Regions from separate parts of the Bacillus sp. K7 genome, predicted to be linked through region 2. Evidence: a T-box and tRNA genes for the amino acid it is inferred to sense, from the RefSeq annotation. Region 2 holds a T-box; the other holds one or more tRNA genes.
What was found. The T-box of region 2 lies ahead of tyrS (tyrosine--tRNA ligase). A T-box ahead of a tRNA ligase gene usually reads a tRNA of that ligase, here a tRNA-Tyr.

Region 1: it encodes a tRNA-Tyr, which carries the amino acid that the T-box ahead of tyrS (tyrosine--tRNA ligase) is inferred to sense. The anticodon was not compared.

What each region holds. Positions count from the first base shown of each region.
Region 1 is NZ_CP096406.1:930,965-945,866, reverse strand. Features, by position in the region: gene M1D98_RS04720 (Type 1 glutamine amidotransferase-like domain-containing protein) at 1-653, opposite strand, end outside; gene M1D98_RS04715 (hypothetical protein) at 928-1,131, opposite strand; gene M1D98_RS04710 (sporulation protein) at 1,271-2,047, shown strand; tRNA gene M1D98_RS04705 (tRNA-Leu) at 2,135-2,216, opposite strand; tRNA gene M1D98_RS04700 (tRNA-Leu) at 2,509-2,597, opposite strand; tRNA gene M1D98_RS04695 (tRNA-Cys) at 2,605-2,675, opposite strand; tRNA gene M1D98_RS04690 (tRNA-Gly) at 2,681-2,755, opposite strand; tRNA gene M1D98_RS04685 (tRNA-Gln) at 2,805-2,876, opposite strand; tRNA gene M1D98_RS04680 (tRNA-His) at 2,886-2,961, opposite strand; tRNA gene M1D98_RS04675 (tRNA-Trp) at 2,986-3,059, opposite strand; tRNA gene M1D98_RS04670 (tRNA-Tyr) at 3,065-3,149, opposite strand; tRNA gene M1D98_RS04665 (tRNA-Thr) at 3,171-3,243, opposite strand; tRNA gene M1D98_RS04660 (tRNA-Phe) at 3,249-3,324, opposite strand; tRNA gene M1D98_RS04655 (tRNA-Asp) at 3,337-3,413, opposite strand; tRNA gene M1D98_RS04650 (tRNA-Met) at 3,475-3,551, opposite strand; tRNA gene M1D98_RS04645 (tRNA-Val) at 3,559-3,634, opposite strand; tRNA gene M1D98_RS04640 (tRNA-Glu) at 3,644-3,715, opposite strand; tRNA gene M1D98_RS04635 (tRNA-Ser) at 3,750-3,841, opposite strand; tRNA gene M1D98_RS04630 (tRNA-Asn) at 3,847-3,921, opposite strand; rRNA gene rrf (5S ribosomal RNA) at 3,931-4,046, opposite strand; rRNA gene M1D98_RS04620 (23S ribosomal RNA) at 4,158-7,085, opposite strand; rRNA gene M1D98_RS04615 (16S ribosomal RNA) at 7,318-8,867, opposite strand; gene M1D98_RS04610 (nucleotidyltransferase-like protein) at 9,154-10,038, opposite strand; gene M1D98_RS04605 (YgzB family protein) at 10,246-10,599, shown strand; gene perR (peroxide-responsive transcriptional repressor PerR) at 10,634-11,071, opposite strand; gene bcp (thioredoxin-dependent thiol peroxidase) at 11,204-11,677, opposite strand; gene M1D98_RS04590 (glutamate-1-semialdehyde 2,1-aminomutase) at 11,832-13,121, shown strand; gene M1D98_RS04585 (aromatic acid exporter family protein) at 13,339-14,400, shown strand; gene M1D98_RS04580 (ABC transporter ATP-binding protein) at 14,474-14,902, opposite strand, start outside.
Region 2 is NZ_CP096406.1:3,629,398-3,644,299, reverse strand. Features, by position in the region: gene M1D98_RS18635 (branched-chain amino acid aminotransferase) at 1-844, opposite strand, end outside; gene M1D98_RS18630 (SDR family oxidoreductase) at 986-1,744, opposite strand; gene dltD (D-alanyl-lipoteichoic acid biosynthesis protein DltD) at 1,833-3,011, opposite strand; gene dltC (D-alanine--poly(phosphoribitol) ligase subunit DltC) at 3,011-3,247, opposite strand; gene dltB (D-alanyl-lipoteichoic acid biosynthesis protein DltB) at 3,264-4,451, opposite strand; gene dltA (D-alanine--poly(phosphoribitol) ligase subunit DltA) at 4,448-5,959, opposite strand; gene M1D98_RS18605 (teichoic acid D-Ala incorporation-associated protein DltX) at 5,977-6,126, opposite strand; gene M1D98_RS18600 (1,4-dihydroxy-2-naphthoate polyprenyltransferase) at 6,575-7,510, shown strand; gene ywaC (GTP pyrophosphokinase YwaC) at 7,652-8,284, shown strand; gene M1D98_RS18590 (M28 family metallopeptidase) at 8,313-9,680, opposite strand; gene tyrS (tyrosine--tRNA ligase) at 9,834-11,072, opposite strand; T-box leader at 11,116-11,328, opposite strand; gene M1D98_RS18580 (MarR family transcriptional regulator) at 11,323-11,838, opposite strand; gene M1D98_RS18575 (YwaF family protein) at 11,989-12,702, shown strand; gene M1D98_RS18570 (glycosyltransferase family 8 protein) at 12,813-13,673, shown strand; gene sacY (transcription antiterminator SacY) at 13,724-14,566, opposite strand; gene M1D98_RS18560 (sucrose-specific PTS transporter subunit IIBC) at 14,620-14,902, opposite strand, start outside.

The DNA.
Region 1 (14,902 bases), 1.2 Mb from region 2:
TCATGTTCAACCACCGTCACCCGATATGCCTTTGCACCCGGCCTTGAGCTCACTGTCTGAAACAGCTGATCATTTATAAAATGGAGAGCCGCTCCATCATCCGCCGCATAACCATCACCCAAGAAACCATTACATATCAGCTGATGGAATATCGGCCGCCGCTCCTTCTCACTGTCATAATGAGGACAAAAGCTTCCATGCAAAAAGCCTAAACTTTTCATACTTGTCAGCGGCCCGGCTGAATCCGTCACCCCTTCTTCAAACCAGCACATCGCACCGGCACTTAATCCAGCTAAAACCACACCGCTCTTCCACGCCTCTCTGAGAATAAGATCCAGCCCCCACTCCTTCCATAGCACAAGCATATTCCGCGTATTTCCCCCGCCAACATAGATCACGTCCTGTTCCATAACAAAAGAAAGTATATCTGTTGATGGCGGCTTAAATAAGGATAGATGAGACGGTACACAGTCCATTGTTTGAAATGCATGATAAAACCGCTGGACATAGTTTTGTGAATCACCGCTCGCCGTCGGCAAAAAACAAATGCGAGGTGACTTCCGTTTCGTTTGATTGATGATATATTGATCGAGAGACAAATTGTCCGGTTCCATCGAAAAACCCCCGCCGCCCATCGCAATAATCTGTTTCATCATCCCACCCCCGACAAAACTTGTTATTCATTATAGCATGACAAGGCTACATATTTTCTTAACAGGACGACCTAGAAAATAAATCTTCTGAAGAACGGGGAGATAAGCCTTTGAACGAGGTCTCAGCCCAATTTTTAATTTCAGTCACATTTAGAAAACGCAATCCCTAGCCTCAGAACAGCGCTGCACGATCAATTCGTTACAGTTCTAGATAAAAATATATCTGTATCACAAAAAAGACGGGACCTCATCTTTCAGATCCCGCCTCTCCCTTTTATTGCTCCACTCTTCGTAAAGCCTCGTTTACCGTTTCTTTGATAAACACATCTTCACCGCTTAATCGATCTAAACTGAGATCGCCGTTTCTCAGCCTTTCGGAAATATGGTTTATATCCTCTTCTACCGTGATTTGCAGCTCACCGGCCAAAAACATTCTGTGTAATTCATCAGCAACCATACTTTCTTTGTTCATTCCAATCCGCTCCTTTGCTTTCAATATTATTCTTAGTCTGTCCCTAGGCAGGACAAATAATAGGAAAAAAGTATGAATCAAACGAATCTTTTTTCCTTCTTCTTACGTATATCTGTTGAGAAAAAGAAAAAGGGGAAGATCTAACATGTCATTTTTCAAGAAGCTTGCAGCAAGTGCCGGAATCGGTGCTGCAAAAGTAGATACAATTTTAGAGCAAGACGCCTATTATCCAGGAGAAAAAGTACGGGGAACTGTTCATGTCAAAGGCGGAAAAATCGCTCAGGACATCCGCTTTATTGACGTACAGCTTAATACACGGTACGTCATTGTAAAAGATGATGAAGAGCATCGAAAATACGCTACAATTCATTCTTTCCGGGTCACTGGTTCATTCACCATTCAGCCTGGAGAAGAGCATCAATTTCCGTTCTCATTCATTCTTCCACTTGATACCCCGATTACTGTAGGAAAAGTAGAAGTCGCCATGGTGACAGACCTTGATATCGAAGGTGGTATCGATAAATCCGACCATGACCGCATTTTCGTTGAGGCACACCCTTGGATTGAAAATGTACTGGAAGCAATCGAAAACCTTGGCTTCCGCCTTCATGAAGCAGACTGCGAACAAGCGCCTTACTTCCAGCGCAGACTTCCATTTGTTCAAGAATTTGAGTTCGTTCCAACATCAGGTTACTATCGTCAGATGCTTGATGAGTTAGAGCTTATTTTCCTTTTAGACGAAAACGGTTTAGACATTATTTTCGAAGTCGACCGCAGAGCAAGAGGACTGCGAGGGTGGCTGGAAGAGATGTACAATGACGGAGAACAGCTCGTACGTGTCCGCTTCAGCCAATCAGAGCTTGAAGATGTAGAAGGTCTTGAAGAGGTGTTAAAAGAGATCATAGACCAATACGCTGAGTAAATTAGAAAAAGGAGCTCAAATAAGCTTGGCTCCTTTCTTAGATCAAATAAAAAAACCCGTTTCTATTTAAGAAACGGGTTTTCAGTATACCGGTGGTCGGGGTCGAACCGACACTCCAGAAGGAACACGATTTTGAGTCGTGCGCGTCTGCCAATTCCGCCACACCGGCAAGTTTTACGTCGTATCCAACCGACGAATATAAATATATCATGGATTATATAAAGTGTCAACGTATTTCAAAAAAGTTTTTTTGGAAATATAAAATAAAAAAGTATTTAGGGCTTAGCTAAATATAAAGGTTCAAAGACCCAAGCAGCTTTATGATCATTTACCGGAACTTAGCTGCTAATGATAAATGAAATCAAAGCAATAAAAAAATGATCTACTTGTGTAGATCATTAATATGATTAGTTATCAATATAGAACACAAACACCAATTCAACTTATCATGTAAGTAAAATTGGTGCCGAGGGCCGGACTTGAACCGGCACGGTAGTCACCTACCGCAGGATTTTAAGTCCTGTGTGTCTGCCAATTCCACCACCCCGGCAAAAGAAAGGCGACACCCGGATTCGAACCGGGGATAAAGGTTTTGCAGACCTCTGCCTTACCACTTGGCTATGCCGCCATAATTGGAGCGGAAGACGGGATTCGAACCCGCGACCCCCACCTTGGCAAGGTGGTGTTCTACCACTGAACTACTTCCGCATCTTAAGGGACTTAATACATGATATGCAATAGATATAAAAAAGTGAGACTGGGCTAGCTGGATTCGAACCAACGCATGACGGAGTCAAAGTCCGTTGCCTTACCGCTTGGCTATAGCCCAATGATAATATGGGGCGATTGATGGGAATCGAACCCACGAGTGCCAGAGCCACAATCTGGTGCGTTAACCACTTCGCCACAACCGCCATAATCTCAAGATGTCATAAATTTGGCAGGGGCAGTAGGAATCGAACCCACACCGGAGGTTTTGGAGACCTCTGTTCTACCGTTAAACTATGCCCCTATAAATGGTGGAGGGGGGCAGATTCGAACTGCCGAACCCTGAGGGAGCGGATTTACAGTCCGCCGCGTTTAGCCACTTCGCTACCCCTCCACATTAAGTTTTGAAAAACAGTGCCGGCAAGAGGACTTGAACCCCCAACCTACTGATTACAAGTCAGTTGCTCTACCAATTGAGCTACACCGGCATAGGTGGTGGCTCGGGACGGAATCGAACCGCCGACACACGGATTTTCAGTCCGTTGCTCTACCAACTGAGCTACCGAGCCTTATTATTTAAATGGCGGTCCGGACGGGACTCGAACCCGCGACCTCCTGCGTGACAGGCAGGCATTCTAACCAACTGAACTACCGGACCATATTAAAATGAATTATTTTGGTTGTACCCTTCGGGCACGCCTTATTTTATTCATATATTTTGGTTGCGGGGGCAGGATTTGAACCTGCGACCTTCGGGTTATGAGCCCGACGAGCTACCGAACTGCTCCACCCCGCGATGATAATGGTGGAGGATGACGGGCTCGAACCGCCGACCCTCTGCTTGTAAGGCAGATGCTCTCCCAGCTGAGCTAATCCTCCATCATATAATGACCCGTACGGGATTCGAACCCGTGTTACCGCCGTGAAAGGGCGGTGTCTTAACCGCTTGACCAACGGGCCCAGACTTTTAAATGTAATTATGTATAAATATCAGTGGCGGAGAGCAAGGGATTCGAACCCTTGAGACGGAGTTGACCGCCTACACGATTTCCAATCGTGCTCCTTCGACCACTCGGACAGCTCTCCAATAATGGCTCCGCAGGTAGGATTCGAACCTACGACCGATCGGTTAACAGCCGATAGCTCTACCACTGAGCTACTGCGGAATGAAGTCTGCCTGGCGATGTCCTACTCTCACAGGGGGAATCCCCCGACTACCATCGGCGCTGAAGAGCTTAACTTCCGTGTTCGGCATGGGAACGGGTGTGACCTCTTCGCCATCATCACCAGACAATTTCAGTGACATTTAACATTATACTATGTGTCCTTGAGAAAATCAAGTGTTTTTTTGAAAAAACTTATTCTCTCAAAACTAGATAACAGATGTGACATCAATCAAAATGTAGTTAAGTCCTCGATCGATTAGTATCTGTCAGCTCCATGTGTCGCCACACTTCCACCTCAGACCTATCAACCTGATCATCTTTCAGGGATCTTACTTCCTTGCGGAATGGGAAATCTCATCTTGAGGGGGGCTTCATGCTTAGATGCTTTCAGCACTTATCCCGTCCGCACATAGCTACCCAGCGATGCCCTTGGCAGAACAACTGGTACACCAGCGGTGCGTCCATCCCGGTCCTCTCGTACTAAGGACAGCTCCTCTCAAATTTCCTGCGCCCGCGACGGATAGGGACCGAACTGTCTCACGACGTTCTGAACCCAGCTCGCGTACCGCTTTAATGGGCGAACAGCCCAACCCTTGGGACCGACTACAGCCCCAGGATGCGATGAGCCGACATCGAGGTGCCAAACCTCCCCGTCGATGTGGACTCTTGGGGGAGATAAGCCTGTTATCCCCGGGGTAGCTTTTATCCGTTGAGCGATGGCCCTTCCATGCGGAACCACCGGATCACTAAGCCCGACTTTCGTCCCTGCTCGACTTGTAGGTCTCGCAGTCAAGCTCCCTTGTGCCTTTACACTCTGCGAATGATTTCCAACCATTCTGAGGGAACCTTTGGGCGCCTCCGTTACCTTTTAGGAGGCGACCGCCCCAGTCAAACTGCCCACCTGACACTGTCTCCCCGCCCGATAAGGGCGGCGGGTTAGAAGGTCAATACAGCCAGGGTAGTATCCCACCGATGCCTCCACCGAAGCTGGCGCTCCGGTTTCCAAGGCTCCTACCTATCCTGTACAAGCTGTACCAACATTCAATATCAGGCTGCAGTAAAGCTCCACGGGGTCTTTCCGTCCTGTCGCGGGTAACCTGCATCTTCACAGGTACTATAATTTCACCGAGTCTCTCGTTGAGACAGTGCCCAGATCGTTGCGCCTTTCGTGCGGGTCGGAACTTACCCGACAAGGAATTTCGCTACCTTAGGACCGTTATAGTTACGGCCGCCGTTTACTGGGGCTTCAATTCGCACCTTCGCTTACGCTAAGCGCTCCTCTTAACCTTCCAGCACCGGGCAGGCGTCAGCCCCTATACTTCGCCTTACGGCTTCGCAGAGACCTGTGTTTTTGCTAAACAGTCGCCTGGGCCTATTCACTGCGGCTCTCTCGGGCTTGCACCCTAACAGAGCACCCCTTCTCCCGAAGTTACGGGGTCATTTTGCCGAGTTCCTTAACGAGAGTTCTCTCGATCACCTTAGGATTCTCTCCTCGCCTACCTGTGTCGGTTTGCGGTACGGGCACCTCTCACCTCGCTAGAGGCTTTTCTTGGCAGTGTGGAATCAGGAACTTCGCTACTATATTTCGCTCGCCATCACAGCTCAGCCTTATGGGAAACGGATTTGCCTATTTCCCAGCCTAACTGCTTGGACGCGGATATCCAATACCGCGCTTACCCTATCCTCCTGCGTCCCCCCATTGCTCAAATGGTGAGGAGGTGGTACAGGAATATCAACCTGTTGTCCATCGCCTACGCCTTTCGGCCTCGGCTTAGGTCCCGACTAACCCTGAGCGGACGAGCCTTCCTCAGGAAACCTTAGGCATTCGGTGGAGGGGATTCTCACCCCTCTTTCGCTACTCATACCGGCATTCTCACTTCTAAGCGCTCCACCAGTCCTTCCGGTCTGGCTTCACAGCCCTTAGAACGCTCTCCTACCACTGTTCGAAGAACAGTCCGCAGCTTCGGTGATACGTTTAGCCCCGGTACATTTTCGGCGCAGAGTCACTCGACCAGTGAGCTATTACGCACTCTTTAAATGGTGGCTGCTTCTAAGCCAACATCCTGGTTGTCTAAGCAACTCCACATCCTTTTCCACTTAACGTATACTTTGGGACCTTAGCTGGCGGTCTGGGCTGTTTCCCTTTCGACTACGGATCTTATCACTCGCAGTCTGACTCCCAAGGATAAGTCATTGGCATTCGGAGTTTGACTGAATTCGGTAACCCGGTAGGGGCCCCTAGTCCAATCAGTGCTCTACCTCCAAGACTCTTACCTTGAGGCTAGCCCTAAAGCTATTTCGGAGAGAACCAGCTATCTCCAGGTTCGATTGGCATTTCACCCCTACCCACACCTCATCCCCGCACTTTTCAACGTGCGTGGGTTCGGGCCTCCATTCAGTGTTACCTGAACTTCACCCTGGACATGGGTAGATCACCTGGTTTCGGGTCTACGACCACGTACTCATGCGCCCTATTCAGACTCGCTTTCGCTGCGGCTCCGCATCTTCTGCTTAACCTTGCACGGGATCGTAACTCGCCGGTTCATTCTACAAAAGGCACGCCATCACCCGTTAACGGGCTCTGACTACTTGTAGGCACACGGTTTCAGGATCTCTTTCACTCCCCTTCCGGGGTGCTTTTCACCTTTCCCTCACGGTACTGGTTCACTATCGGTCACTAGGGAGTATTTAGCCTTGGGAGATGGTCCTCCCGGATTCCGACGGAATTTCACGTGTTCCGCCGTACTCAGGATCCACTCAGGAGAGAACGAAGTTTTGACTACAGGGCTGTTACCTCCTATGGCGGGCCTTTCCAGACCTCTTCATCTACCTCGTTCCTTTGTAACTCCGTATAGAGTGTCCTACAACCCCAAGAGGCAAGCCTCTTGGTTTGGGCTAATCCCGTTTCGCTCGCCGCTACTCAGGGAATCGCATTTGCTTTCTCTTCCTCCGGGTACTTAGATGTTTCAGTTCCCCGGGTCTGCCTTCTCATATCCTATGAATTCAGATATGGATACCACTCCATTACGAGTGGTGGGTTTCCCCATTCGGAAATCTCCGGATCAAAGCTTGCTTACAGCTCCCCGAAGCATATCGGTGTTCGTCCCGTCCTTCATCGGCTCCTAGTGCCAAGGCATCCACCGTGCGCCCTTTCTAACTTAACCGTTAAAAAGAATCACTATGTGATATCTTGTCTTACTAATTGAATGTGATGTCTACTGTTATCTAGTTTTCAAAGAACAACGCATAGGACATGCTAACACATGCGTTGCCACACGATGTGGCGCATTTAGCAGGTGCTCCTATGTCTGAAGGAATGATCCTTCAAAACTAAACAAGACAGGGAACGTTCTGTTTATAAGACCCAAGGTCTTATATTCCGTAATATATCCTTAGAAAGGAGGTGATCCAGCCGCACCTTCCGATACGGCTACCTTGTTACGACTTCACCCCAATCATCTGTCCCACCTTCGGCGGCTGGCTCCTAAAAGGTTACCTCACCGACTTCGGGTGTTACAAACTCTCGTGGTGTGACGGGCGGTGTGTACAAGGCCCGGGAACGTATTCACCGCGGCATGCTGATCCGCGATTACTAGCGATTCCAGCTTCACGCAGTCGAGTTGCAGACTGCGATCCGAACTGAGAACAGATTTGTGGGATTGGCTTAACCTCGCGGTTTCGCTGCCCTTTGTTCTGTCCATTGTAGCACGTGTGTAGCCCAGGTCATAAGGGGCATGATGATTTGACGTCATCCCCACCTTCCTCCGGTTTGTCACCGGCAGTCACCTTAGAGTGCCCAACTGAATGCTGGCAACTAAGATCAAGGGTTGCGCTCGTTGCGGGACTTAACCCAACATCTCACGACACGAGCTGACGACAACCATGCACCACCTGTCACTCTGCCCCCGAAGGGGACGTCCTATCTCTAGGGTTGTCAGAGGATGTCAAGACCTGGTAAGGTTCTTCGCGTTGCTTCGAATTAAACCACATGCTCCACCGCTTGTGCGGGCCCCCGTCAATTCCTTTGAGTTTCAGTCTTGCGACCGTACTCCCCAGGCGGAGTGCTTAATGCGTTAGCTGCAGCACTAAGGGGCGGAAACCCCCTAACACTTAGCACTCATCGTTTACGGCGTGGACTACCAGGGTATCTAATCCTGTTCGCTCCCCACGCTTTCGCTCCTCAGCGTCAGTTACAGACCAGAGAGTCGCCTTCGCCACTGGTGTTCCTCCACATCTCTACGCATTTCACCGCTACACGTGGAATTCCACTCTCCTCTTCTGCACTCAAGTTCCCCAGTTTCCAATGACCCTCCCCGGTTGAGCCGGGGGCTTTCACATCAGACTTAAAAAACCGCCTGCGAGCCCTTTACGCCCAATAATTCCGGACAACGCTTGCCACCTACGTATTACCGCGGCTGCTGGCACGTAGTTAGCCGTGGCTTTCTGGTTAGGTACCGTCAAGGTGCCGCCCTATTCGAACGGCACTTGTTCTTCCCTAACAACAGAGCTTTACGATCCGAAAACCTTCATCACTCACGCGGCGTTGCTCCGTCAGACTTTCGTCCATTGCGGAAGATTCCCTACTGCTGCCTCCCGTAGGAGTCTGGGCCGTGTCTCAGTCCCAGTGTGGCCGATCACCCTCTCAGGTCGGCTACGCATCGTTGCCTTGGTGAGCCATTACCTCACCAACTAGCTAATGCGCCGCGGGTCCATCTGTAAGTGGTAGCCGAAGCCACCTTTTATGTTTGAACCATGCGGTTCAAACAAGCATCCGGTATTAGCCCCGGTTTCCCGGAGTTATCCCAGTCTTACAGGCAGGTTACCCACGTGTTACTCACCCGTCCGCCGCTAACATCAGGGAGCAAGCTCCCATCTGTCCGCTCGACTTGCATGTATTAGGCACGCCGCCAGCGTTCGTCCTGAGCCAGGATCAAACTCTCCATAAAGTAATGGAGCGCAGATTAAGTTCGTCACATCCTGTGACAACATCTGCATGACCTGCATCGTGCAGGCCCCTGACTACGCACATCGCTGTGCGATTTATAAAAAAATGAATTAACAGGTGCGTTTTGTCTTGTTTAGTTTTCAAAGATCATTTTCACTTCTTGTTCAAGCGACTTTATTAATATAACATTTCGACTTTCTTTTGTCAAATGTTTTTTGTTTTATTTCCCCGCCGCTGTGAGCTTATTTTTCAGTAGCGCATCAGCGACGTTTAATAATATAACACGGTCAAGAATCAGAGTCAACATCTTTTTCGAAAAAATATCCTCGGTGATAGACAGCCTGTCCTTTCGTTTCTATCTGGCAGACGTTAATCAGTCCCTTGTCCGTTAGGTAATCAAGCATAACGCCAAGGTCTTGGGTAAAGTGCTTTAAGTCAGGATGCTGAAGAAGCTCACCGAATTGCCAAATGTCTTTTTCTTTCATCACCTCGAAAAGATGTGCCGACCCGATATCAGATTTAGAATGGATGAGAAAATCATTTGCTAAGAATAATAATTCGAGTCTTTTCTCTAAGCTCTCGTGACTTTCAATCAGCTCGGAATATAATTTGTACACTTGCGGCTCCATCTGGCGCACTTGGCTCCATACCGTGGTTTCCGGATGGAATCCCCTGTCGATTACTTCTATACGCGCTAAATGATGGAGCGCATGAACAACCGCGTTGTAGGCATCTAAAAATTGATTGGCTTCAAAAAAAGCTTTTCCTTCAATATATCTTCTGATTAATTTGCCGTATTCAAGTCCGATCTTCAGTTTGCGCTCAGCAAACGGAAATGTATTCAGCCTGTCAATCAGCTCGGCAATGTATTCATTACGGTCAAACATGACTTTTCCATTTACAATCCAATCTATGATTCTTCTATTTGTCCCGAGCAAAATCCATTCTTTAATCTGAGAATCCGTTACCACATGCAAAGAAGCTGTTTTTTGATCAAATTCATAATGCTTTATAAAAACAGGCTCGTCAGCCTCCTTTACAATCACCAGCAAAGCGGCATCAAAGTTATCTGTTAAGGAAGATGTTCTGTTTCTTCTCTCAATCATAATGACAGCTAATGTGTTGGGATGACTTGCTCTTTCTTGGTAAATTGGACGGAGAAGATTATCCATCACTATTCCTCCAATGCAATTGTTCAATTTTTTTATCTCTACTTGATTCAATTCTATGGTTATAACGAAATTCCTTTTATTCTAAACACATTGAACTATTATAAACAATTTCACTATAAGTCTCCATATGTAAATTCCAGTTCAATCGAAAAGATGAAGAAAATCCCATTGGGTTTGTGCTATAGTTAAAGTCAGAGGGGGATGGACATGGCGAAATACTCCAGCAAAATTAATAAAATCAGAACATTTGCGTTAAGTTTGGTTTTCGTTGGGTTTGTCATTATGTACATCGGGATCTTTTTCAAGGATTCAGTTTTGCTATCTAGTTTGTTTATGATACTTGGGCTTTTATCCATCGGGCTCAGCACGGCTGTTTACTTTTGGATCGGTATGCTTTCGACCAAAGCGGTCCGCGTCATATGTCCGGGCTGTGAAAAAGAGACAAAGGTTTTGGGAAGAGTAGACATGTGCATGCATTGCAGAGAGCCGCTGACTTTAGATAAGGGCTTAGAAGGAAAAGAATTTGATGAGTCTTATAATAAAAAGAAAATGTCCAAATAAAATAAGCTGACCGTTTCGTGCGGCCAGCTTATTTTTAATGGTTTTCTTTTTTTGAACACTCTTGGCAGACGCCGTAAATTTCTAAACGGTGGTGGCTTACTTTAAAGCCCGTCACATGGGCAGCAAGCTGCTCCACTTCGTCAAGGCCCGGGTAGTGGAAGTCCACAATTTTGCCGCAGTTTTCACAGATTGCGTGATAGTGATCGGATGTGACAAAATCGAATCTGCTGGAAGCATCACCGTATGTGAGCTCTTTTACCAAACCGGATTCCCGAAATACACGCAAATTGTTATATACCGTCGCTACGCTCATGTTAGGGAACTTCCCTTCCAGAGCTTTATATATATCGTCCGCTGTTGGGTGAGCCATAGAGTTAACGAGATATTCCAGAATCGCATGACGTTGAGGAGTAATGCGAACTCCGGTTTCCTTCAACGTTTCTAAGGCTTCTTTTAGTTCATGTGCAGCCATCCGTCATGCACCTCTCTTCTAAAAAAAATTCTTACATTGTAATGTTTATAATTAGTGTAACTCTTTTTACGATAATTTGTCAATTGATATCAGGGCAAAAGTAAGCACATCATTTGAAATTGATAGACATATTTACTTTTCCGACATCTCTTTGAGTGTCTGAAGCGCTTCGGCTACATGGTCTTTTACTTTTACCTTTCTCCATTCTTTAACGAGCCGGCCTTCCTTGTCAATCAAAAATGTAGAGCGCTCAATTCCCATATATTCTTTTCCGAAGTTTTTCTTCAGCTTCCAAACATCAAATGCTTCCGCCAGCTTGTGTTCATCATCAACAAGAAGCAGAAATGGAAGGTTATGCTTCTCTTTAAATTTTCCGTGTTTTTCCTGGCTATCCGGGCTGACCCCGATAATGACCGCATCCAATTCCTCGAAGCTTTCGTGGCTGTCCCGAAAATCGCATGCTTCGGTTGTGCATCCCGGTGTCATGTCTTTTGGATAAAAGTAAAGCACAATGTACTTCCCTTTATAATCCGCTAACGTTACTGTTTCCCCCTGATCGCCTTTTAACTCAAGATCAGGCGCTTTTTGTCCGATTTCTATCGTCATTTTCTTTACCTCCGGATGTCTTTTTATTAAGCGTATCCAATTCTTGTCCAGATTACAACCGTCGCCCCTTGCGTCTTGAGCCCGAATCCATTGTTCTTGTACGGAAGCATGCTACAATAGAAAGGAGGCATGTACATATAGGAGGTTTTTATTCTTGCATACAAAATCAATTGAACTTCACAATGAGGCATTAACGCACATTGTCGGCGGTGTAAACAGCCCGTCTAGATCATATAAAGCGGTCGGCGGCGGTTCTCCCGTCGCAATGGAAAAAGCAAACGGCGCTTATTTTTGGGATGTGGATGGCAACAAATACATCGATTATTTAGCGGCGTACGGTCCGATTATTACCGGACATGCCCACCCTCATATTACAGAAGCGATTAAAAAAGCGGCAGAGAATGGTGTTTTATATGGTACACCGACGAAACATGAGGTTACATTTGCAAAGATGCTTAAAGAAGCCATTCCTGCTATGGACAAAGTAAGATTCGTCAATTCGGGGACAGAAGCAGTTATGACGACCATCCGTGTGGCTCGCGCATATACAGGACGGACCAAAATCATTAAATTTGCAGGCTGTTATCATGGACATTCGGATCTTGTTCTTGTCGCAGCCGGTTCTGGTCCGTCAACTCTCGGCACACCCGACTCGGCCGGTGTACCGAAAAGCATCGCAAACGAAGTCATCACCGTTCCATTTAATGATATTGAAAGCTATAAAGCGGCTCTTGATAAATGGGGCAGTGAAATCGCGGCGGTTCTCGTTGAGCCGATTGTCGGCAACTTCGGAATTGTTGAACCGAAAGAGGGCTTCTTGGAAAAAGTAAATGAACTGACACACGATGCGGGCGCTCTTGTAATTTACGATGAAGTCATTACGGCTTTCCGCTTTATGTACGGCGGCGCGCAGGATCTCCTGCAGGTGAAACCGGATTTAACAGCACTCGGAAAAATTATCGGCGGCGGTCTTCCGATCGGTGCCTATGGCGGCAAAAAAGAAATCATGGAGCAGGTGGCTCCGCTTGGGCCGGCTTACCAGGCTGGTACAATGGCAGGCAATCCCGCTTCCATCCTATCTGGCATCGCTTGTCTGGAGGTGCTTAAGGAGGAAGGCGTATATGAAAAGCTTGATCACCTTGGCGCTATGCTGGAGGAAGGCATTTTACAGCATGCAGAAACACACGGCATCACGATTACTGTCAACCGCTTAAAAGGCGCACTCACGGTTTATTTCTCTGATGAAAAGATCGAAAATTACGAGCAGGCAGAACGCAGTGACGGAGAAACATTCGCCAGATTCTTCAAACTGATGCTGGAACGCGGCGTTAATTTAGCACCATCTAAATATGAAGCTTGGTTTATTACAACAGCACATACAGAGCAAGATATTAAAGACACGCTTGCAGCGGTAGAGGATGCTTTTAAACATCTTAAAAACTAGTATCAGACACCTTTGACAGGAGCAGAAAGCTCCTGTTTTTTTATTCATTCGAACAGCGTGTAAGATTTTGGTCTATTTCTCGAAAAATAGCTTGAATATTTGTATCGATCCCTGTATATTACTTAGTTGTTTAGCAAATCAACTGACCGGGAATTTTAAGGATTAGCATTTGCTATGTCATACAATTTACTATAGAAAGGAATGCACGCACAAACCAATGAAACTTGGTGCCCGCATTTTCAAAACCGGGATTGCGATTACACTTGCCCTCTATCTGGCTTCGTGGATCGGGCTTCCCGCGCCGATTTTCGCTGGGATTGCAGCGATATTTGCGATTCAGCCGTCGATTTACCGCTCTTTTCTTATTATTATTGATCAGGTTCAGGCAAATATTATCGGAGCTGTGATCGCTACAGTGTTCGGCCTTATTTTTGGACCCAGCCCGATTATGATCGGGTTGACAGCAGTTATTGTCATTACAATTATGCTGAAGCTTAAAATTGAACATACCATTTCGATTGCACTTGTAACAGTTATCGCGATTTTAGAATCCGCCGGTGACGACTTTTTAATGTTCGCGCTGGTCAGAACAAGCACAGTCATCTTAGGGGTGCTTTCTTCTTTTATCGTCAATCTGGTGTTTTTGCCTCCTAAGTACGAAACAAAGCTGATTCATAATACAGTGGAAAACACAGAGGAAATTATGAAATGGATCAGGCTGAGCATGAGGCAGTCCACAGAGCATTCGATTTTGAAAGAGGATATTGAAAAACTGAAAGAAAAAATGATCAAGCTTGATCAGACATATCTTCTATATAAAGAAGAAAGAAGTTATTTTAAAAAAACGACTTATGTGAAATCAAGAAAGCTTGTCCTATTCAGGCAGGCAATTATCACTGCAAACAGGGCGCTTGATACATTGAAAAAGCTGCATCGCCTGGAAAACGACATCTACCATATGCCTGAAGAGTTTCAAGAAACACTGACTGAAGAACTTGATTACCTGCTATACTGGCATGAACTGATTTTGATGCGGTTTGTCGGAAAAATCAAGCAGCATGATGACGCAGATGAAGAAGGCATTCAATATAAACAGCTCTTAACAAAGTCATTTTTAAAAAATCAGCAGAACACAGATGATGAGCTAATCGATTACAATATGCTCAGTATTATGGCAAGCGCCGTAGAATATCGTGATCAGCTTGAACATTTAGAAACTCTGATCACAAGTTTTCAAACGTATCATCCGAAAGACTGCGAAATAGAGACAGAAGAGTAACCCGGTTGAACAGCCGGGTTTTTTTCATAAAAAAAATCTTATATCCTTTGCAGAAAGGATATAAGATTGATGTTCAGCTCAAATTTTGAATGGTAAATAAGTGCTTGTACTGGCTGTCATATTCCATCAGTTCATGATGGGTTCCAGTTTCGGTGATTGTGCCGTTTTCCATAACAACAATCTTATCCGCATGTGTGATGGTCGATAAGCGGTGGGCGACAACAAAGGTTGTTCTGTCCTTTGCCAGTTTGTCCATTGCTTCTTGAATGTAATGCTCGCTTTCCAGATCAAGAGCTGAAGTCGCTTCATCCAAAATGAGGAGCGGCGGATTCTTCAGAAAAACCCGCGCGATTGAGATGCGCTGTTTTTGCCCGCCTGACAGCTTAACGCCTCTTTCCCCCACCCGGGTCTCATACCCTTCTGGAAAACCCATAATAAATTCATGGGCATTGGCAGCTTTGGCGGCTTCGATAATCTCCTCAAGCGTGGCACCAGGTTGGCC
Region 2 (14,902 bases):
CAATTTTCCGTTCTGAAACAGGAAGTCCCCAATGCTTCAGCAAGGCGATGACAGAATTTCGCGTGATGCCTTCCAGGATGCTTCCGTTCAGCACCGGCGTTATGATTTCACCGTTGATTTTGAAGAAGATGTTCATGCTCCCGACTTCTTCAATGTATTTCTTCTCAATCCCGTCCAGCCAGAGCACTTGAGAAAATCCTTTCTCTTCGGCTACCTGTTGCGCTTTTAAGCTTGAAGCGTAATTTCCAGCGGTTTTGGCATTTCCCGTTCCGCCTTTTACCGCACGGACAAATTCACTTTCAACAGCGATTTTGACTGGTTTGATGCCTTCTTTATAATAAGAGCCGACCGGGGAGAGAATGATAAAGAGCTTATACGTATGAGATGCCGCAACACCAAGGAAAGGCTCGGTGGCGATGATGAACGGGCGGATATAAAGGGATGTGCCCTCCGCATTCGGAATCCAGTCTTTATCAATCGCGACAAGCTGTTTCAAGCCCTCGAGTACCTGTTCTTCATCGATTTGCGGAATGCAAAGGCGGTCGTTTGATTGATTGAGGCGCTCCATATTTTTTTCCGGTCTGAAAAGCAGGACATGGTCATCCTCTGTGACGTAAGCCTTTAACCCTTCAAACACGGTTTGGCCGTAGTGATATACCATTGCAGCCGGATCCATTGAAAAGGATTGATAAGGAATGATTCTTGGGTCGTACCATCCTTTATCCGCCGCATAGTCCATTACAAACATGTGGTCTGTAAACACTCTTCCGAACGAAAGCTGATTTGCATCTGGTTTCGGTTTTTTTGCCGTTGTCAATTCAACGCGAATCTCTTGTTTAGTCATGGTCAATCTCCCTGTTGTTAAATTGTTTGTATTATCAAACTTATTTGAAAATAATTTATATTCTATTGTATACCTTCAACAAATATTCGCAATAGGTTTGCTCAAATTTGTAAGAAATTCATAAGAAAAAAGCAGGAGACATTAATTCTCCTGCGTGTTCATTTGCTCAAACACCCTGTCGTAATCGGCTCGAGTGGCGTTCCGAAGACCTTCGACACGTTCATTTGTAATCTCTTGTTTGCCTTCCTTCAACCCGTCCAAGAAATACTGAACATATTCTTCGGCTGATATGCCGCGGTACGTCAGGCCTTGTTTATCGCGTGATTTTTGGTTTAAACCCGTGTCAACCATAGGCGGCGCCATTTCAATCACTTCCACGCTTGTGTCACGGAGCTGGTGTCTCAGCGTAAGCGAGAACGAGTGAAGGGCCGCTTTCGTTGCGCAGTACACCGGATAAACAGCTAACGGGTTAAACGCAAGCCCGGATGTGACCTGAACGATTGCCGCCTCGGGCTGCTTCATCAAATGAGGCGTGAAAAGGGCTGATAAATGGACAGGCGCTTGGACATTAAGTTCAATTTCATCTCCGTCCACAAAAAGCTCTTCCGTCCCTTTTGTAAAGTCGATTTCCTTTTGAATGCCGGCGTTGTTGACGAGAACATTCAGATTTGGGAATTTCTTTACCGCCCATTCATACAATGCTTCCCGCTGCGAACGGTCTGCAACATCACATTGCTTTGTATGGATGGTTGGGAGCTTGTGCTTCGCTTCTGTCAGACGCGCTTCGCTGCGCCCGCAAATAATGACTTCATTGCCGAGTTCCAGCAGCCGCTTGGCCAGCTCAAGCCCGATGCCCGCAGATCCGCCTGTGATTAACACGGTATTGCCTGTCATCTTCATTGATGTAACACCTCTTATTCAGTTGGCTGTGATTCCTTTACTATTTCAAATCTTAGCAGGAAATATGCAGCCGCGTCCTATGAGATGCTCAGGATGATGTGACTTTTCCAGTTTTATAAAATTCGTCAATTGCTTTATCGACATACACCCAGCCTTTCCAGCCGATGTGAATGGTGTCTTTCATGAAATACGGATCGTATTCATGCTTTGAGAAATCAGCAACCTGGAAGCCCTTGGCTTTGATCTGTTTATTCACCTTTTGGTAATAATCAGTACGTCCTTTTTTCGGGAAGCCAGTGTAGTCGTACCACTTTCCGTTAACAGGGATGGTGACAAACATAGGCTCTGCCCCCGCATCCTTCAGGATATCAAGCATCATCTCAAAATCACCGTATTCCGGTGACACTGCATACGATTTTCCTTTGTTTTTCCCTTTCAGCTTAGGCACTTTCGGCTTCAGCTTTTTATAAACAGGATTGTCAATGTAAAAATCGTTAGACCCTGAGTGGCGTTTTCCTGACTGATCTGCGAGTTTATTTAATTCAGACCATGACTGGTCCTTTACTGACTGCGAGATATAACGCTTTGGACCGGATGACTCCGTCGCTGAATAATACATGTCCTTCTTTTCCAGCATGCTGTAATAGACTTTTGCCGCCGGCTTCAGCGCGTTCACTTTCCACGTTTGGCCGTTTACGATTGCTTTGTACAGCTCGCATAGAATCGCGTCATTTTGCACGGCCTTAAAGCGCAGCATGCGTTTCATCATTTTCTTTTTCACATCGGAGTCGATCTGCTCGTTAAATGCCAAATCAAGCCCTTGCAGCGCAGAATAGTTCGGCGCGAAATGCTGTTCATCAGACCCGCGCTTAATAAACCATTGCGGAGACACGATGAATACGATTTTTTTGCCCTTCAGCTGATCCATATGGGCAGCGAAGTTTAAAGAGTGAATCAATGACTGTGATCCGCCTTTGCCGACAAGGTACGGCGTGAACCCCTCATTGTTCACCTGAAAATAATTAGATGGGTGGAACTCGTCCAGCCGGGAAAGCTCAGAAGATCCGTAAATCGGAAGGTATTCCGGATCTTTGAGCATTTGATCTTGTAAATAAAGCCCTTGAAACATACTCGGGTTCAAGGCTGTTGCCGACTCTTTCACCCGCTTATCGGTAATGAAGCCTGACAGCCATGAAGATGGAACTGCGATGGCGCCTGCGAATAGAATAAACGCCAAAATAATTGGACCGAAAAAACGCTTTTTCATTATTTCAACTCAGACAGCTGATTTACAATGTTGTTAGGCGTATTCCAAACATCCCGGTCAAATTCAGTGATCGGCACTAAAATATCAAAACGGTTTTCAATCGCAAGCAGCAATTCTACTGTTCCAAAAGAATCAAGCAAACCTTCTTCAAAAATGTCAATATCAGGATTTTCCTTTACGATGTCATCCTGGCAAACCTCTGCTAAAACGTCTAATACCTCTTGTTTAAATTCCATAGCTTTCTATTCTCCTTTAATGGTGGTGATGAAATAGTTTTCCTGAGAAAATATAAAATCCGAAGCAAACGAAATGGAAAGTGATCACAATTGCAAGAGCGGTTGTCCAGCGGTTGGACGGTAGCCATTTGTATTTCTTATTCCACTTCTCGAAAAAGTTGTAACATGTCATCAGCACGGCGTGATAGAGGCCGTAGATGATATATTGCGGCGCAAGCCCGTGCCAAACCCCCATCAGCATAAACAGCAGGAAATACCCGATGTTTGAGACGGCCATGCGGTTTTTAATCCACTTTTTCTTTGTCATCCAAAATACGAATCTCATAAACACATAATCCCTGAACCAAAAGGACAGAGACATATGCCAGCGATTCCAGAAATCTTTAATATTCTTACTGATAAACGGTTTATTAAAGTTTTCAGGTGATTTAATGCCCATAATATAGCTGACCCCGACGGCAAACATCGTATAGCCGGCAAAATCAAAGAATAAATACATGCTGTAGCCATACATGTAAAGCAGGTTCCCGAGAATCTTATGATGCGTGATCGCGGGAAGGTTCATGATGAAGTACGTGTTGATTGCGTAGCCGATAATAAACTTGTACAGGAAACCGATAAAGATTTTATGAATCCCTGTATATAATAGATCGGCGTATTCGTCTTTCGTCCAAGCCTTCTGTTCATCCTTGACGAACCGGCGGTATCTGTCGATCGGGCCGGAGGAAATCGTCGGGAAAAACAGGATGAAATACAGCAGGCGGTGGAGCGGCAGCTGTTCCTTCAGCAGACCGTCTCTTGCTTCCATAATCAGCTGAACGCCTTTAAAGGTTAAATATGAAATCCCTAAAAAGCTGATCAGGTTATGTGCCGGGTGATGCGGCTGCGGGTGTGAAAGAAACGGCCATATTTTCGACAAAAATAAAGGCAGAATCGCCGCGATCACAGCTCCGCAAAAGACAAAGCCGCTATTCGCTTTCTGCCTGTACGCCAAGTAGCCGCTGATCAAAAGCACCTGCCATATCGTAAACAGACACAGTGCGATGACCCCGTGTACGTCGTGCGAAAAAATTAATGCCAATATAATGATAGATATGAACATGTTGTATGCTTGAAATCTTTTTCCGTTCAGGCCGAGAATGATCGTCGGCAGAAGGAGAATGCCAAGCAGTATAAAGAATAAAAACGAACTGTAAGGCGTCATACAAGAACCTCTTCGCCGATGCGTTTCCGGTCAATCTTTCCGTTAGCCGTCATTTGAATGTGATCTTGGTAAATGAATTTTCTCGGGATCATATACGCTGGAAGGGAAGCGGCAAGCTCTTTTTTAATGGCGCTTGTCAGCTGGAATTCCTTCTGGAACTCATGCTCCTCAGGCACAATAGCCGCGATCAGGTATTCAACTGTTCCGTTTGGCTGATACGGAATCACGACAGCAGAGCGAACGTACTGAGACTGTCTCACATGGACTTCGATTTCCTCGAGCTCCATTCGATAGCCGTGAAGTTTGATTTGGAAATCCAAACGTCCTTGGCAGAAAATCTGACCCTCTTGGATATAGCCAGCATCACCAGTCCGGTATGCCCACTGGCCTTCATAAGAGAAAAACGCCTTTTCCGTCAGCTCAGGCTCACCAAGGTAGCCTCGGCTTACGCTTGGCCCCGCAATGACGATTTCTCCTTTTTCTCCATCAGGAAGCGGCTGTCCCTGTTCATCCATAATAAACATGTTCATATCAGGTTTGGCGAAGCCGACTGGCAGCGATTCGTTGCGGCTGATGACATCATCCGTAATTTCAACCGATGTGACAGCCACTGTGGCTTCGGTCGGGCCGTACGTATTAAAGATGTTTGCTTTCGGAAAACGCTCAAGCAGCGCTTTTGCAACAGAAACCGGAAGAACTTCCCCGCAAAACATAAAGGTGTCCGCATCAGGCAGCAAGTCTTGTGAGAAACCCGGGTCCATCAGGCACATTTGCACAAAGGAAGGTGTTGATGTCCACACATTCAGACCAGATGTTTTCAGCTCTTCGAATAATATTTTCGGCTTATTCACAGCATCTTTTGTCACGCAGTGTAACGTTCCGCCTGATTGAAGGCACGGATAAAGGTCCATGACTGATAAATCAAATGAAAACGGCGCTTGGTTTAAAAATGTTTTTCCTCCGTTAACTGGAAAGTCTGCGCAAATCCAGTTTGTGAAGCTTTGAAGATTCGCGGCGGAAATCTGCACGCCTTTAGGATTTCCCGTGCTTCCGGAAGTGTAAATGATGTAAAACGTCTCGTGATCCTTGACCCATTGATCTTGGCTGACAGTGCCGTCCGCGTTTTCCAGCAGTTCTTCTGCTGAAACCGCCTGAATCTGCTGGCCGAGTTCGTCAACTGGAAGCCCGGCTGCGTGGATCAGCAATTCTGCTCCAGAGCTTTCGATAATTTTCGCAATCCGCTCGGACGGAATCGACAGGTCAACGGGAATATAAGGGTGTCCCGCTTTGACGCTTCCTAAGAAGGAAACGATCATGTGCGGCTCCATATGGCCGTACACAAGGATAGGCGATTTCTTTTCCCCAGAAATGCGTTTTTGGATCGCGGCACCCGCACGGTCAGACTGCTCCCATAATTCCTGATATGTGAGCGACTGGCCTTGAGAGCGGAAGGCATCGGTTTGCGGATAAGATTCCGCATGTGTTTGAATAGCATGTAAAAGTTTCATCGTTATTCTCTCTCCAATTAGAAATCGTTATAAATATATGAACCGGTATTCGCGGTGTGAAAACCATACATGAAAAACAAAACAAGAAGTATAATCAAATAAAAACCTGTATGACATGTCCACTTGACAGCGGGCTTTTCATACAGCTGTTTCATCAATTGCAGCATATCAAAAGTTCCTTTCCCGTTTTTTCGACAATCACATGAGTATTGACGATTAGGTGCGCAAAAAGTTTCATCTTTTCCCTAAACTCCCTCAAATAAATATATCGGCGTTTTTCTATTGAAAATGAATCTTTATGCCTGATAGGGAAAAAAATGAATTGCCTGGTGATCATTTATAATAAAAGGATAAGACACAAGGGGTTAAAACGATCTTTTTAACTTTTAAAAAGCGTAAAGCACTTAAAAAAATTTTTCTGTATCTGTTCGTTCTAGTGAAAGCAGAAACCTGATGAAATCGGGGCGGAAAGCGTATAATAAGAAAGAAAACGCCTTCTTTCGGTATCTTGTGAAATGGGGGAGAAGTCATTATGATAGATAAGGAAGCAAAAGGAGTTTTTATCAAAGCGCCGGCTGAAAAAAAGTAAGCCTTTTAATAGAAAGGAAGAGGAAGATGAACCAAACAAATAAGGGTGAGGGTCAGACTGCGCCGGAAAAAGAAAGCATGGGGCAGATCCTTTGGCAGTTAACCCGTCCTCATACGTTAACGGCATCATTTGTGCCTGTGCTGCTCGGAACAGTATTGGCGATGTTTTATGTCAAGGTTGATCTGCTGCTGTTTCTGGCTATGCTGTTTTCTTGCTTATGGATCCAGATCGCGACGAACTTATTTAATGAATACTACGATTTTAAACGCGGGTTAGATACAGCAGAATCTGTCGGAATCGGAGGGGCGATCGTACGCCACGGAATGAAGCCAATTACGATTTTGCAATTAGCCCTTGCATCATATGGGATTGCTATATTGCTCGGCGTCTATATTTGCGCAAGCAGCAGCTGGTGGCTGGCTCTGATCGGCCTCGTCGGCATGGCGATCGGATACCTGTATACAGGCGGGCCGCTGCCGATTGCGTACACGCCGTTCGGTGAGTTATTCTCGGGCATTTGCATGGGTTCGGTGTTTGTGCTGATTTCGTTTTTCATTCAGACAGATAAAATCAATTTGCAAAGCATCTTGATTTCGATCCCGATTGCAATTCTTGTCGGCGCAATTAACCTATCGAACAACATTCGCGATATTGAAGAGGACAAAAAAGGCGGACGCAAAACATTGGCGATTTTGATGGGGCATAAGGGAGCTGTCACGCTCTTAGCCGCGTCGTTTGCTGTCGCTTATATTTGGGTTGTCGGCTTGGTCATCACCGGTGCCGCTAGCCCGTGGCTGTTTGTCGTCTTTTTGAGCGTGCCTAAGCCGGTTCAGGCAGTGAAGGGTTTCGTCCGAAAAGAATTGCCGATGAACATGATTGTGGCGATGAAATCCACAGCCCAAACCAACACATTTTTCGGATTCCTGCTCTCGATCGGGTTATTGATCAGTTACTTCCGGTAAAAAGAAAGACCGTATGTTTCGTGCGGTCTTTTTTTGTTACATTAGACCGCATTTTGTAAAAAAATTCACAAAACCATACTGGAAGCAAGGACGTCTAGTACATGGACAGCGGATAAAGGTCCGTTAAAGGAGATGATGGAAATGGATTTATCTGTAACGCATATGGACGATTTGAAAACAGTAATGGAAGATTGGAAAAATGAATTATTAGTTTATAAATTTGCGCTGGATGCACTGGATACAAAGTTCTCCATTATCAGCCAGGAGTATAACCTTATTCACGGACACAACCCGATTGAACATACGAAATCCCGTGTCAAAAGCTTTGAAAGCATCGTGAATAAGTTAATGAGAAAGGGCTGCGAGATTACGACGAAGGAAATGAAAGAGCACATTCACGACATTGCCGGTGTGCGCATCATTTGTTCCTTTATTTCTGATATTTATAATGTCGTGAATGTCTTAAAGCAGCATGATGACTTGCGAATCGTAAAGGTGAAGGATTATATTCAGACGCCAAAACCGAACGGCTACCGAAGCCTGCATTTGATCATTGAGATGCCTGTGAATTTAACAAACCGTGTGGAATATGTCAAAGCGGAAATTCAAATCCGGACGATCGCGATGGATTTCTGGGCGAGCCTTGAACATAAAATTTACTATAAATTGAATAATGACGTTCCGAAGCAATTAACAGACGAACTGAAGGAAGCAGCGGAGATCGCCCATTATCTTGATGAGAAAATGCTGGGGATAAAGAAAGAGGTGGATTAGAAAAGACGGCAGCTAAGTGCCGTCTTTTTTATTTGATATCTTCATAAATGTCAGAGGCTTTGGCCTTCATTTGTTTCTTATTGGTTTTCGGTTTCTTCTCTTTTTTCACAGCCTGATAGACAGCGGCTGTCACAAGATCGCCGGCCTGCTGGAGGCGATCTTTGCTGATATGCTCGATCGAGTCTTCGGGGGTGTGATACCACGGCTCGACTTCTTCGGTTTCCGGGTCTCCCCAAATAAAGTTGGCGGAATCAATACCGGCTTCGTGGAATGGCACGTGATCGGATGACCCTCCCTGTGTCAGAGACAGGCTGTCAAACCCGATGTTTTCAGCGGCCGTCCGACTGGATTCCCAAACATCGTTCGATTGGCCGTCCAATGTGTTGACATACAGCTCAGACGCATTTTCCCAGCTTGTGCCCACCATGTCAAAGTTGAAGTTCACTTCGCTGCGTTTCAACTCTTTTTCCGACAGATGATCTACATAATAAGATGAGCCGAGCAGGCCCAGCTCTTCTGCGCCGAAAGCGATAAAGCGGATTTCTTTATCAGAAGGAACGCTTTTTAAGACGCGCGCCATTTCCAGCATGACAGAGGTGCCTGAGCCGTTGTCATTTGCTCCGGGCGAAAAAGGAACACTGTCGTAATGGGCCGTCACGTACACAATGTCTGGATGTTTGATGTTCTTCGGTTTTTTGATCCCAATGATGTTCTGGGAGGTCTGGTTTGTGAATGCTTTTAGGTGTAAGGTTGCTTCTTTTTGCTGGGCAAGGGCTTCTCCGTCTTCTTTCTTAATGCCGACGACAGGGATGCCGACTTCATTGCCTGACAGATTTGGCGTCACAGGCACGAGGCTTTCTTTGTTGTTATAAATGATGACAGCCTTGGCTCCGGCGGCTTCAGCATGTTTGGCTTTCTCGTAAAACGTAAGGTCTCCTCTGGAAATCAAGGCGATTTTGCCCTTGGCGTCAGCGGTGAAGTCCTTTGGGTAGCCCAAGCCGGCATTGAAAAGCGGAGCCGTCAGCCCTTGTTTGTCAGTCGGGGCTGAGCCGGATGCCGCCCGTAGAAGAATATCGCTTCCTTCTGAAGACAGCGTTCCCTCGAGCCGGTCAGGAATATCGAATCGTTGTACCTTCACATCAAGCTTTACTTTTCTCATGGATGAAGCAATGAACAGGGCGCTCTTTTTTTCAGCGGCCGTTCCGGCTATTCTGGGGCCGATGGCTTCACTTAGCTGGGAAATGGTTGAGTACGCACGCTTTGCTTTGAAAGGAAGCTCTCGCTCGCTATCTGATATTTGTACAGCACGCGCGGCAGGGGTGATACTTTGTGGCGGCAAAAGAACTGTTCCGGCAGTTAAAACAGCCAACGTCACTACAGTCAAAAGCTTTTTCATCGGAAATAACCCTCCCTAATGTATGGATGGGGAATATTTCGGGAAGCTAAGGGAATTTCCTGCAAAATGGAGAGCATTTTTGAAAAGACAGTGCTTTATACCTGCAAAAAAACGCTTATGAATGGAGAGTCATAAGCGTTTTGGGATATTGGGCTATTGGAGTTTTAAAAACTTGCGTTTGCCGACTTGGATGATCATATTTTCTTTTATCTCTGCATCGGCATGAACATCTGTTATTTTCTCTCCGTCGATGCGGATACCTCCGTTTTGAATCATGCGGCGTGCCTCGCTCTTTGAAGAAAGGAGTTTCAATGTAACGAGCAGATCGACAATCGCGATTGTTTTCTCGCCTTCCCATTGCACTACCGGAATATCGTCTGGCAGGCTGTTTTCCTGAAAGACGGTTTTAAACGATTGCTCGGCAGATTCAGCTGCTTCCGCTCCGTGATACATTCGGACGATCGTTTTGGCTAAGAGCATTTTGGCATCCCTTGGATGAATGGCGCCGGTTTCTAAGTCTTTCACGAGCTGTTTTTTCTCTTCAAGCTCTAAGTCAGTTGCCAAATGAATGTATTTTTTCATCAGGCTGTCGGGCAGTGACATCGTTTTCCCATACATGTCGTTTGGGTGTTCATCAATGCCGATGTAGTTATTTTTTGACTTCGACATTTTCTCAACGCCGTCCAAGCCTTCCAAAAGCGGCATGAGGATGACGACCTGTTTTTCTTTGTTGTATCGTTCTTGGAAATGCCGGCCCATGAGGACATTGAAATGCTGATCTGTCCCGCCTAATTCAATATCACTTTCAAGAACGACGGAATCATAACCTTGCATCAACGGGTAAAAGAATTCATGAAGCGAGATCGGCTTTTGCATGGCGATGCGTTCTTCAAAGTCGTCGCGCTCCATCAGGCGGGCTACGGTTATTTTTCCTGCCAATTCAATGACATCCTCCAGACTCAATGTTTTCAGCCATTTCGAATTGTAGTGAAGCTCGACTTTTTCAGGATCCAGAACTTTTCCAAATTGTTGAAAATATGTTTTGGCGTTATGCTGCACTTCTTCATCAGTCAGCTGCTTTCTGGCTGCTGATTTTCCGGTTGGATCACCGATTTTTCCTGTGAAATCCCCAATTAACAGCTGGACAATGTGGCCGTTTTCTTGAAATTGGCGAAGCTTGTTTAACACAACCGTATGGCCCAAATGCACATCCGGTGCAGAGGGATCTAATCCAAGCTTAATTTTTAATGGTGCGCCTGTAGAAATAGATTTCACAAGCTTGGCCTTTAGTTCCTCCGGCGGTATGACTTCGTGGGCGCCTGTCATGTATATCTGAAGCTGTCTTTCGACTTCTTTTTGCTGTGCTGCTGTGAGTTGCTCAAAAGTTTTCATCCTTCTTCCTCCTTTTATAAAAACACAAAAAGAGCCCATCCCGAAAAGGGACGTGGCTCAATGCACGCGGTACCACCCTGGTTGAAGACATCGTCTTCCGCTCATTCGAATAACGGTATCCCGTTCTTTGCTACTAAGGTTCGCAAAGAAAGCTAGGGAAGGTAATTCACGTTTGCCTGTGTGCCGGCTCGCACCTTCCGCCGGCTCTCTGAAACAGGGAGACAAACCGCTACTGGATTCCCATCAAAGCTTATGTTGTATGAAGATTGTCAGCTACCTTTCTAAGCAGCTCTGTCAATGTTTTTTGTTCGTCTTTCGTCATGCCCGCAATAAGCTCAGTTTCCCCTTTGTGAAACTCCGGGTAGAGTTCTTCGATTGCTTGTTTGCCGGAATCGGTGATGGAGACAAAAACAAGTCGCCGATCTCTTGTGTCGATGCTTTTGCGGCAAAAATTCTTTTTTTCGAGCGTTTTGATCACGTTGCTTGCTGTAGCTGTTGAAATGCCTGACAGCTCAGCAGCTTTTCTCGTTTCGAGTGCTCCCCATACCCATAAATCATAAAGGATGGAGAAAGCTGTCCAAGAAAGGCCATAGGAAGAAAGAACCCTAGTCTCCATTTTGATACGGAGCTTTTGCGCAGATCGATACAGATTCGTCGCAATCGATATGGCTTCCAGGTTGAGTGACTCGATGGGCATTTGTTTAAGCTTAGAAAGTGTGTCGTGTTCTTCTTTCCGAAGCTGTTGATGTTGATAGGAACGTTCCATTTTTTATGCCTTCCTTAAATTATCAGAATCATTAGCTATGAAATGAATTGTAACAGAGTTTGTTCTGAACTTCAAGCCCATATATCGGTTGTATAAAAAAGACCTAAACAACACCACAATAAACAAAAACCCGCAAACGGGGGTGCCATCTTGCAAAAGTATGTTCAAGCCGTCTATAAACATGATCCGTTTCATCTCTTTTCAGCAGAGCATGTGGTGACATTAGCGATAATCGCTCTCTTGGCCATTTTGTTGTTTCTATTCCGCGAGGCAGCCAAGCGGCCTCAACTAAGCTTGTTTCTGCGCTATTTGTTTGTGTTTCTGCTGCTTGCTTCGCAAATCGGTTATCAAATATGGATGATCGCTACGGGCAGGTGGTCGGTGCGCACTTCATTGCCTCTCCAGCTCAGTGATCTATCGGTGTATTTGTCAGCCATTATGCTGGTGACTAAAAGCTGGAGACTGTTTGTATTTTTATATTTTGTCGGCATTGCAAGCTCGATGCAGGCACTTTTGACACCTGACCTCGGTATGTTTTCATTTCCGCATGTCCGATATATCCTCTTTTTTATGTCGCACGGGTCCGTGTTTCTGTCCTGTCTGCTGATGGCGGTGATCGGCACTTACAGAATGGGCCAGCGCTCTTTATGGATGACTGTCCTGATTGTCAATGTGTACGGCGTCTGCATTTACTTGATTGATCGTTGGCTTGGCGCGAATTATATGTATTTGACGAAAAAACCGGGCGGCTCTTCTCTCTTGGATGTTCTCGGGCCGTGGCCATGGTATATTGCCTCAGCTGAAGCCATTACGATCGCAAGCTTTTACATCCTTTATTGGCTTTACCGCATGTTCAAAAAGTGATTCCTTTTTTGTTGTATAGCACATTCTATTTAAAAAAATATTGTTGAATAGTGTTTAATTTTCTGAAATCGGGAATGTAACTTGTACAACACAAAGGGAGATGAATACCATTGAAGAAAGATGAAATTATGCATATCGTGTCATGCGCAGATGATAATTATGCTCGTCATTTAGGTGGAATGTTCGTTTCTTTATTGACAAACATGGACCAGGAGAGAGAGGTCAAATTATACGTCATTGATGGCGGAATTGAGCCTGATAACAAAAAAAGACTGGAAGAAACCACATTGAAATTCGGTGTGCCGATTGAATTTTTAGAAGTGGATACTAACATGTATGAACATGCGGTAGAAAGCAGCCATATTACAAAAGCGGCGTATTACCGCATCTCAATTCCTGACTTAATTAAGGATGAGAGCATCAAACGAATGATTTATATCGATTGTGACGCGATTATTCTTGAAGATATTTCGAAATTGTGGGATCTGGATATTGCGCCATATACGGTCGCTGCTGTTGAAGATGCGGGGCAGCATGAACGCCTGAAAGAAATGAATGTCACTGATACAGGGAAGTATTTTAACTCAGGTATCATGGTGATTGATTTTGAATCTTGGAGAAAGCAGAACATCACAGAAAAAGTCATCAACTTTATCAATGAACACCCAGACGAAGATTTTCTTGTGCTGCACGACCAAGACGCGCTGAATGCGATCTTATACGATAAGTGGTATGAACTTCATCCACGCTGGAACGCTCAAACCTATATCATATTAAAACTAAAATCGCCTGCGACGCTGTCAGGCCAAAAGCTTTATAGAGAAACGAGAGAGAACCCGGCCATTGTCCACTTCTGCGGCGGAGAAAAACCTTGGAACTCCAATACCAAACATCCTTATCGCGATGAGTATTTCCATTACATGTCGTATACGAAGTGGAATACAATCAGCAATCCGGCGATGAACCAATAAATTTTTAAAAAACGCTTTTGATCATCTCAAAAGCGTTTTTTTTGTTTGCCTCAGCGCGCGACAGAGCGTTGGTAAAAGCGCTGAATATGCATGGCGATATAGCATAATTCTTTTTCAGGGAACACAAAGCCGTATTCCTTTTTCACAAATGTGCCGATGCTTTGGGCACAAAGAAATGCATCCTTAAATCTCTCTTTAATAATCTCGATCATTTCTGCATCCAGCTCGTAAATGGATTCGCCCGCTTTGATATGCTGAATCGCAAAGCGGAGATGGGTCACAAGCCGTTCATAAGAAATGGTATCTTCCACAATATTGATGGACAGCTGAATTTCAATAATCTCGATGATATCACGGATCATTGTTGTAATATCTAACGTCTGTGTCATATCCCCGGCATTGTTTCTTGCTGTGTGGATATGCATGGCGATATTGCCGATTTCATCATCAGGAATGTGAATCCCCAGTGTATTTTTAATCAGCGCTCGAGCCCATAAGCCAATCTGAAATTCCTTCGGATAAAGGACTTTGATTTCATTCAGCAGCGGGTTTTTGATCACCATTCCATTGCTCAGGCGTTCGATCGCAAAGGACAGATGGTCTGAAAAAGCGACGTGAATGCGCTCGTTGATTTTGATGTTTAGCTCTTTTTCGGCATGGGAGATAATTTGCTCAGAAATCTGAATATGGTCTTCCGGCAATGTTTCTAAAATCTCTTCGAATTGCTTATAATCAGGAGTATCTTTTCTGACAAACGTTTTTTCTATTTTTGACGGATCGACAATATCATTTTTCTTTTTGTCGAACGCAATTCCTGCACCTAAGAGAATCTTCTCTTCATTTTGATCCTTTACGACGATAGCATTATGATTTAAGATTCTTTTAATTTTCATAGCTTTTTTGTCCTTTCATCCCCCGTTTTATGAATGAAAACGAATAAATCCAGTTATTCTGTCTCTTCTTTAAACCCGAGAAACAGTGTAGCTATAAAAGCAGAGACGGCCGCGGCCAAAAAACCGATCATATAATGAACGAAATTGGCGGCACCGAACGGCAGCACGATTGAAATCATCGGAATGCCTGTCAGCCCGTAGGAATTCGACACCACATGTACCGCAACCACGTATGCTCCGCCAATCGCGCCGCCGATGGCAGCTCCGATAAAAGGCCGGATCAATTTGACATTTACTCCGAATACAATCGGCTCCACAATGCCTAAAAACGCGGTC